Regions from separate parts of the Streptomyces sp. GLSS-08 genome, predicted to be linked through region 1. Evidence: riboswitches for the same ligand, from Rfam matches in the RefSeq annotation. Region 1 holds a riboswitch; the other holds the start of a gene.
What was found. Region 1 has a riboswitch for cyclic di-AMP ahead of AC0ZLC_RS02265 (M23 family metallopeptidase). Riboswitches for the same ligand answer to the same signal wherever they lie in the genome.

Region 1 (4,565 bases):
CGCGCTGGCGCTCGCGTCCCTCGGGCCCGCTCTCGGCGTATCCGGCGGAGACCACGACGAGTCCCTGCACGCCGTGCTCCCCGCACTCCGCGACGGCGTCGGGCACGTGCTCCGCGGGGACGGCGACGACCGCGAGGTCGACGGGCTCGGCGATCTCCCGGACGGAGCGGTGGGCCGGGACCCCCTCCAGCTCCTTCTCCTCGAACGCCCTGTTCACCGCATACAGGCGGCCGGTGAAGCCGGCCTCGCGGAGGTTGTCGAGGACGCTGCGGCCCACTCCGCCGGGCGAGCGGCCGGCGCCGATCACGGCCACCGAGCCGGGCGCGAGCAGCCGCTGCACGGACCGCGCCTCGGCCCGCTGCTCCCGCGCCCACTGGACGGCACGCGAGCGGTCCGTCGGCTCCAGTCCGAACTCGAGGCGGACGACCCCGTCCTCGAAGCTGCGCTTCTGCCGGTAGCCCGCGTCCGTGAACACCTTGATCATCTTGCTGTTGGCCGGCAGCACCTCGGCGGCGAAGCGGCGGATGCCGCGCTCCCGGGCCACCGCCGCGATGTGCTCCAGCAGGGCCGAGGCGACACCGCGTCCCTGGTGGGCGTCCTGCACGAGGAAGGCCACCTCGGCCTCGTCGGAGACGGGTGCGCCCCCTGTCGCGTCGGGCGCGGGGTGGGAGGAGGCGGGCAGGCCGTCGGGGGTGATGCGGTCGTACCGTACGGTGGCGATGAACTCGCCGCCGACCGTGGCCGCGAGTCCCACCCGGTCCACGAAGTCGTGGTGCGTGAAGCGGCGGACGTCCTTGGCGGACAGCCGCGGGTAGGGCGCGAAGAAGCGGTAGTACTTCGACTCGTCCGAAACCTGCTCGTAGAAGCTGACCAGGCGCTCGGCATCGTCGACGGTGATGGGGCGGATGCGCGCCGTGCCGCCGTCGCGCAGCACCACGTCGGCTTCCCAGTGGGCGGGGTACTCGTGCCGGTCCGACGAGGTCTGCATGGGCCCCAGCGTACGGCTCGCGTCCGACGACGTCGCGAGGCAGGCTTGGGGGTCCGCCACCCCCTCCGGGGGCGTGCCAGGTGACACCTTCGGGGCCCATCCTGGAGGCTCCCGCCGGGGTGCGGCCCGCGGTCCGCCCGGGCACGCTTCACCGTATGGGACACTGGTCTAGACAACCCTGGAACACCGGAAGGGCAGCATCACATGGCTGAGCGCCGCGTCAACGTCGGCTGGGCCGAGGGCCTCCACGCCCGCCCCGCCTCCATCTTCGTCCGGGCGGCCACGGCCTCCGGCGTCCCCGTGACGATCGCCAAGGCGGACGGCAACCCCGTCAACGCCGCGTCGATGCTCGCGGTCCTCGGCCTCGGCGCCCAGGGCGGCGAGGAGATCGTCCTCGCCTCCGACGCGGAGGGCGCGGACGCGGCCCTCGACCGCCTGGCCAAGCTGGTCTCCGAGGGTCTCGACGAGCTTCCCGAGACCGTCTGACCCCTCGGACACCCTCTCGTGCGGCGAAGCCGCGTCGGCCCGACCGGTCGACGCGGCTTCGCCGTTCCCGCGCCTTTCCGGATCCCACCGCTCGTCACCGGCCGACGGCCGGTCGATATCAGCACGCCGTCCGGACAATGCGACGGGCACCTGAAAAGGCGCGCCGGGAATTCCCGGCGCGTGAAAAGAGGGCAGCGGGAAACAGCCACCTGCCGAATATGCCTCTTTGTATACGGTGCTTTTGTTAATGCCGCGGGCCCGAGATGTTTACGGGAGGTTGCGAAGTCCTCACGCGGTCCGCGGGCCGGGCGCGCCGCGCGGAGCGGAAGCAGTGCGCGGAGGCGGCGCGCTCGGCGTGCAGCGCGGTGATCGCGCGCGCCCGCTCACCGTCCCCGCGCGCGACGGCGTCCACGATGCCGCCGTGCTCCGCCCAGGCCTGAGCGGCGTCGGCCGGCGCCTCCACCGCGTACATCCAGGCGATCTTGTGACGCAGCTGGGCGAGCGTCGAGGTCAGCGCGGGGCTCCCGGACGCCTGGGCGAGCGTCTCGTGGAACCAGCCCCCCAGGGACCGCAGATCCTCGTTGTGGCCTCTCCTGGCCCGCTCCTGCCCGAGCCTGACCAGGCCCCGCAGAACCTTGAGGTGGGCCTCGGTGCGGCGCTGGGCGGCCCGCGCCGCGCCCAGGGGTTCCAGCAGCAGCCGCATCTCCAGGAGGTCCGCGGCCTCCTGTTCGGTGGGCTCCGCCACGCACGCGCCCGCGTGCCGCCGGATGACGACGAACCCCTCGGCCTCCAGCGTGCGCAGCGCCTCGCGCACGGGGACGCGCGAGACGCCGTAGCGGCGGGCGAGCAGTTCCTCGGTGAGCCGGCTGCCGCGCTCGTAGACACCCGCGACGATGTCGTCACGGATCGCCGTGCATACCGAGTGCGCCGGAATGCGCATGAGCGGACCTCCGCTTAATCCTCGCGAAACGCCGTCGATTGACGCTTGTTCAGCGACTCTATTGCAGCGGGACGGAATTTCCGATGGCGGACCGGAATCCATATGTATTTTTTGGACGGCCGCGCGTCCTAAACGCCGAAGGCCCCGGCTCGTCGAGCCGGGGCCTTCACAAGTCGCGGGGGGGTCAGAGGCTGACGCCGTGCGAGCGGAGGTAGGAGACGGGGTCGATGTCCGAGCCGTACTCGGCCGTCGTACGGGCCTCGAAGTGGAGATGGGGCCCCGTGGAGTTGCCGGTCGACCCGGAGAGGGCTATCGGCTGGCCCGGGGTGACGGTCTGCCCCTCGGAGACGTTGACGGACGACAGGTGGCCGTACATGGTGTACGTCCCGTCGTGCATCTTGATGACGACCTGGTTGCCGTAGGCGCCGGCCCAGCCGGTCGTGACGACGGTGCCCGCGCCGACGGCCTGGACGACGGTGCCCGACGCGGCGTGGAAGTCGACGCCGGTGTGGCTGCCGGAGGACCAGAGGCTGCCGCCGGTCTTGTAGCCGGTGGAGACGTAGGAGCCGGCGACCGGCGCGACGAAGGTGTTGAGGAGCTTGCGCTCGGCGGCGCGGGCGGCACGGGCCCTGACCTCGCGCTCCTTCTTGGCCTCGGCCATGATCCGCCGCTTCGCGGCCTCCTCGGCCTTCTTCAGCGCCGCGGCCTCGTCGGCGGCGTGCTGCTGGGCGGCGGCCTGCGCGTCGACCTGCTCGGCGACCGTGTCGCCGATGGTGACGGCCTGGGTCAGCCCGGTCTGCTGGACGGAGGCGGCGTCCGCGGCGAACGCGGGGGCGGCCAGGGTTCCGATGACACCGGTGGTGGTGAGAGCCGCCACGCTTGCCGCACTCTTGGTGGTGCGCGTGATCCGGCTGGGACGACGATGCTTCCCGGTGGCACGGGTGAACGCCATGAAGGGGCTGGTCCTTTCCTTCCCTCTCGCCTACCGGGTTAGCTGACGGGTTCGGAGCAGGAAGGTCTCCTACGGGCTTCCTTGGGGAAGGACGCCCGATTCACCCCAGGGACTGCGATGGGTCCCCGGCTCCCCTGGCTCGCGCCGTACGGGGACTCGGCGATGACTGTCCGGTGCCGCGGACGCGGCGCACTGCCTGACGAACAGTCGGACTGACGCTAAGGGGGCGTCTTTCAATCGACAAACGGATCACGGCTTTTGTAGTGCACGCCACAGGGCAGAAGGGCAACGCCCCGGCAATACGGACATAACGCGGACGAAGCCGGGTAAGCGCGCGCGGAACCCCGAATGGACGGCGGGTAAACGCGGGGACCCTGGTGACTCATCAGTCACCAGGGTCCCGTCGTCCGCGGGGCTCTACTCGGCCCGTACGACGCTCACTTCACCGATGCCGAGGGCCTCGACGGGCTCCTCGATCTGCGCGGCGTCGCCCACCAGGACCGTCACCAGGCGGTCGACCGGGAAGGCGTTCACGACGGCCGCGGTGGCCTCCACAGTGCCTGTGGCGGCGAGCTGCTGATAGAGCGTCGCCTGGTAGTCGTCCGGCAGGTGCTGCTCGACCTGGTCGGCGAGCGTGCTCGCGACCGCCGCCGCCGTCTCGAACTTGAGCGGTGCGACGCCCACCAGGTTCTGCACGGCCACGTCGCGTTCGGGGTCCGTCAGACCGTCCGCGGCGAGCGTGCGCAGCACCTTCCACAGGTCGTCGAGAGCCGGACCGGTGTTGGGCGTGTCCACGGATCCGCTGATGGCGAGCATCGCGGCACCCGAGCCGTCCGGAGCCGAGCGCAGCACCTGGCCGAACGCCCGCACTCCGTAGGTGTAGCCCTTCTCCTCGCGCAGGACGCGGTCCAGGCGGGAGGTGAGGGTGCCGCCGAGGCAGTACGTGCCCAGCACCTGGGCGGGCCACACCCGGTCGTGCCGGTCGGCTCCGACGCGGCCGATGAGCAACTGCGTCTGTACGGCGCCGGGGCGGTCGACGATGATCACGCGGCCCAGGTCGTCGGCGGTGACTGGCGGCACCGGACGCGGCTCGGCCGAGGAGCCGGTCCAGGCGCCGAGCGTGTCGGCGAGCAGCGCGTCGAGGTCGACGTCGGTGAGGTCGCCGACGACCACGGCGGTGCCGGTGGCGGGACGCACGT
Region 2 (4,565 bases), on a different contig from region 1:
CGAGCGGGCCGGGGCGCCGGTCTTGATCTGGCCGCAGTTCACCGCGACGGCGAGGTCGGCGATGGTGACGTCCTCGGTCTCGCCGGAGCGGTGGGACATCATGCACTTGAAGCCGTTGCGCTGGGCCAGCTCGACGGCGTCCAGCGTCTCGGTCAGCGAGCCGATCTGGTTGACCTTGACGAGCAGGGCGTTGGCGGAGCCCTCCTCGATGCCGCGGGCCAGGCGCTCCGGGTTGGTGACGAAGAGGTCGTCGCCGACGATCTGGACCTTGTCGCCCAGCTTGTCGGTGATGACCTTCCAGCCGGCCCAGTCGTCCTCGTACAGCGGGTCCTCGATGGAGACCAGCGGGTACGCGGAGACGAGCTCCTCGTAGTACTCGGTCATCTCGGCGGCCGAGCGGGACTTGCCCTCGAACTCGTACGCGCCGTCCTTGTAGAACTCGGACGCGGCGACGTCGAGCGCGAGCGCGATCTGCTCACCGGGGACGTAACCGGCCTGCTTGATGGCCTCGATGATGAGGTCGAGCGCGGCGCGGTTGGACTCCAGGTTCGGGGCGAAGCCGCCCTCGTCGCCGAGGCCGGTGGACAGGCCCTTGGTCTTCAGCACCTTCTTGAGGGTGTGGTAGACCTCGGCACCCCAGCGCAGCGCCTCGGAGAAGGACTCCGCGCCAATCGGCGCGATCATGAACTCCTGGATGTCGACGTTCGAGTCGGCGTGCGAGCCGCCGTTCAGGATGTTCATCATCGGGACGGGCAGCAGGTGCGCGTTCGGGCCGCCCAGGTAGCGGAACAGCGGCAGGTCGCTGGCCTCGGAGGCGGCGTGCGCGACGGCCAGGGAGACGCCGAGGATGGCGTTGGCGCCCAGCGAGCCCTTGTTGTCGGTGGCGTCCAGGTCGAACATCGCCTGGTCGATCAGGCGCTGCTCGGTGGCGTCGTAGCCGACGAGCTCCGGGCCGATCTGCTCGATGACCGCGAGGACGGCCTTCTCGACGCCCTTGCCGTGGTAGCGGTTGGGGTCACCGTCGCGCAGCTCGATGGCCTCGAAAGCACCGGTGGAGGCGCCGGACGGGACGGCGGCACGACCCGTGCTGCCGTCGTCGAGGCCGACCTCGACCTCGACGGTGGGGTTCCCTCGCGAGTCGAGGATTTCCCGGGCTACGACGACGTCGATGGACGGCACGAGCATCTCCTTCTGGGATGTGACGCGGGTAGCGGAGCCCCTTGGCCCCAACTGCACGGAGCCGCGGTCGGCTCCGCGACATGAGCCTAACCGGCTCCGGGGGATCGGCCAGCCGGTCGACCACCCCATGGACAGAACCGAGAGTAAATTGTTTCCGAACGGAACAAAAACCTGCCCCGTACAGGTAACCGCTTCGGAAGCGGGCCCACGGCGCGTCCATGAAAAACCCCGCTCCGGTGCGTACGGGGGAACACGCACCGGAGCGGGGAGCCCATGGGGGCGGGGGCGGCCCGCACGGGGACTCCATGGCGGAGTCCCCGGATGAGGGAGGGCCGTGGTTCAGCTGTCAGCCCGTCGGCCGGTGTCAGCTGAGGTGGAGCTGCTGGCCCGGGAAGATGAAGTCGGCATCGTCGATGATGTCCTTGTTCAGCTTGAACAGCTTCTGCCAGCCGCCCTTGACCTTCTTGTCCGCGGCGATCGAGCTGAGGGTGTCGCCCTTGACGACCTTGTACTCGCCGTCACCCTTCTCGACCTTCTTGCCGGTCGGGGTCTCGACGGTCTTCTTGGCCGTCTCCCGCTCCGAGGAGCGCGAGGCGCGCTGGTCCTGCGACTGCGGGGCCTGCTGCTGCGGCTGGGCCGGCTGGGCCGTGGCCGTGCTCTGCGAGCCGGAGCCGGAGCCGGAGTTGGCACCGGAGCCGGTGTCGGTCGACGAGCCGCCGGTCGAGGCGCCGGACAGGCCGGTGCCGCAGGTCGGCCAGGCACCCTTGCCCTGCGCGGCGAGCACCTTCTCGCCGACTGCGATCTGCTGGGACTTGGAGGCCTTGTCGGCGGTGGCGGCGTAGGCCGAGCCGCCGTAGGCGGACCAGGTGGAGGCGGAGAACTGCAGGCCGCCGTAGTAACCGTTGCCGGTGTTGATCGACCAGTTGCCGCCGGACTCGCACTGGGCGACGGCGTCCCACTCGGAGGTGCTGGCGGCGGAGGCGCTGCCGGCCGCCATCAGCGGAGCGGCGATGGCGACACCGGTGACACCGGCGAGCGCGGCGACACGGGTGGCCTTGGACGGGCGGCGGTGCTTGCCCTTGTTGTTGAGCAGCATGAAGTGATCCCCTCACCGACGCCTGCGAGGTGAGCTGTCGGGTTCGGGCGGGTGAGTGCCCGGTCGTCCGCCTCTGGCGTCCGACTCCACCCCAAGCCGTTCCCGGGTGTCTCTCGACTCCCGGACCCGGCACTTACCTTGGGTCCCCCGCTCCTGCCTACGGCGCTTGCGCGACGACTGTTCCCGGCCGGCCACTGGCAGGATTCGGCGTTGCGACCGTCGGGGCCCGCTGTAGCGAGCGATCACGACCGTAGACACGCGGCCGCCGGAATTTCAAAGATGATCAGGGTTTCTGAGACCCTTGTCTCACTCCACCAAACCGGACATTGCGGTGCGAAACATGACGCGAACTGGCGCTGTTTTGTACCTGATTCGCCATCTGACGCCCACTTAGTCTCCTGCGACCTCAAGGCTCTGACCGGGGAGGATGACGTCCGGGTCGGTGCCGACCGTCTTCTCGTTCTCCGTGTAGAGCTCGTTCCATCCGCCCTGCACGGCAAGGGAGTCGGCGATGCTCGTGAGACTGTCGCCGAGGCGGACGGTGTACGAGCCCTCCGCGGCGTCGCGGGGAGCGGCGGAGCCGCGCGAGACGTGACGGCCGGAGGAGGCCTCCTCGCCGCCGGCGGTCGCGTCGGCGTCCGTGCCGGCGTCGGCACTGGCGCCGCGGTGCCGACCGGTGCCCGTGCCCTCGCTCCCGGTCGCGGCGGTGGCGTCCGAAGAACCTGCGGTGCGACCCGACTTGTCCGAGTCGTCAGCCTTCGCCTTCCCAGCGCCCTTGCTGTCGGCCTTGCTGCCGGCCTCCGGGGAGGCGGTGGCGTCCTCGTCGGCCTTCGACGGCGTCCCGGGCTTCACCGCCTCGCCTGACGCGGCCGGAGAGGGCTTGGCGGTGGCGCCGCCGGACGACAAGCCTCCCGAAACGGGCGCGTCGCTCGACGGGGACGAATCGGGCGAGGGGGAGGCCGGCGATGCGGAGGAGTCGTCGGCGAGACCGGTGTCGACCTCTACGGACGCCGAGTTCTTGCTGAGGCCCGAGAGCGGTCCGCAGGTGGGCCAGGCGGCCAGGCCCTGCTTGTCGAGAACCTTCTCGGCGACGGCTATCTGCTGCGAGCGGCTGGCCTCGTCGGGGCTCGGCGCGTACGCGAGGCCGCCGTACTTCTCCCAGTTCTCCTGGGTCATCTGCAGGCCGCCGTAGAAGCCGTTGGCGTTGTCGGCACTCCACGAACCGCCGCTCTCGCACTCCGCGACCCGGTCCCAGGTGGTGCCGTCCGCGGCACTCGCACCGGTGGCACCGAGCAACGGGATCGCGATGGCCGATCCGGTGACTCCTGCCGCGACGATGAGCGCCGGAGCCTGGCGGGGGCGACGGTGACGACCGTTCCCGGAGAGCATGCGGTGGCCTTTCGAAGACAGCGATGACAGGCGCGACGGAAGATCCATCGCGTTGATGCGTGAACGTATCGGCAGTCGAACGCTTGTCACAAGTCGATGCAGCGCAGATCACGTGAAGATCACATTATTGACGGTGCGTCATGTTTGACGCCTCCGCGCCCGCGTACCGCCGGGCGTGAACTCCACCGGTGTGCGCCTGTTGCGAGCGCAATGCGCCCGTCCGTCGCGGGCCCGCCGAGGGTCCGCCGGCATTGCCTACCGCGAAGGGGTGAACTCCACCGGGAGGGTCCGCAGTCCCCGCATGATGAGACCGCCGCGCCAGCGCAGGTCCGCCGGATCGCCCGCGAGGCGCAGGTCCGGCAGGCGGGTGAGGAGCGTCGCGAGGGCGGTCTGTCCCTCCAGCCGGGCGAGGGGCGCGCCGAGGCAGTAGTGGATGCCGTGCCCGTATCCGAGGTGCTGGTTGTCGCGCCGGGAGAGGTCCAGCGTGTCCGGCTGCCCGAAGCGCTCGGGGTCGCGGTCGGCGGCCGCGAGCACGACCAGGACGGGGTCGCCCGCGGCGATGTCCTGACCGCCGATCCGGACGGCCTCGGTCGCGAACCGCCAGGTGGCGAGCTCCACGGGCCCGTCGAACCGGAGGAGTTCCTCGACACCGGTCTCCAGCAGCGCGGTCTCCTTCGCGGCGAGGGAGGTCTGCAGCCGCTGCCGCTGCTCGGGGTGGGTGAGGAGGGCGTAGGTCCCGTTGCCGATGAGATTCACGGTCGTCTCGAAACCGGCGAAGAGCAGGATGAAGGCCATCGCCGCGGCCTCGTTCTCGGTGAGGTGCTCACCGTGGTCGGAGGCGCGGATGAGCCCGGAGATGAGGTCCTCGCCCGGCCCGGGGTGGTCCGGGAGTGCGGCCCGT

Region 2: another riboswitch for cyclic di-AMP. It lies ahead of AC0ZLC_RS30325 (transglycosylase family protein); the one in region 1 lies ahead of AC0ZLC_RS02265 (M23 family metallopeptidase).

Annotation. Positions count from the first base shown of each region.
Region 1 covers NZ_JBWJAQ010000001.1:560,781-565,345, forward strand. The annotation lists gene AC0ZLC_RS02250 (bifunctional acetate--CoA ligase family protein/GNAT family N-acetyltransferase) at 1-988, opposite strand, end outside; gene AC0ZLC_RS02255 (HPr family phosphocarrier protein) at 1,193-1,474, shown strand; gene AC0ZLC_RS02260 (GntR family transcriptional regulator) at 1,719-2,414, opposite strand; gene AC0ZLC_RS02265 (M23 family metallopeptidase) at 2,599-3,366, opposite strand; cyclic di-AMP (ydaO/yuaA leader) riboswitch at 3,379-3,538, opposite strand; gene AC0ZLC_RS02270 (M16 family metallopeptidase) at 3,784-4,565, opposite strand, start outside.
Region 2 covers NZ_JBWJAQ010000025.1:2,634-7,198, reverse strand. The annotation lists gene eno (phosphopyruvate hydratase) at 1-1,185, opposite strand, end outside; gene AC0ZLC_RS30325 (transglycosylase family protein) at 1,544-2,275, opposite strand; cyclic di-AMP (ydaO/yuaA leader) riboswitch at 2,280-2,450, opposite strand; gene AC0ZLC_RS30320 (LysM peptidoglycan-binding domain-containing protein) at 2,666-3,664, opposite strand; gene AC0ZLC_RS30315 (cytochrome P450 family protein) at 3,920-4,565, opposite strand, start outside.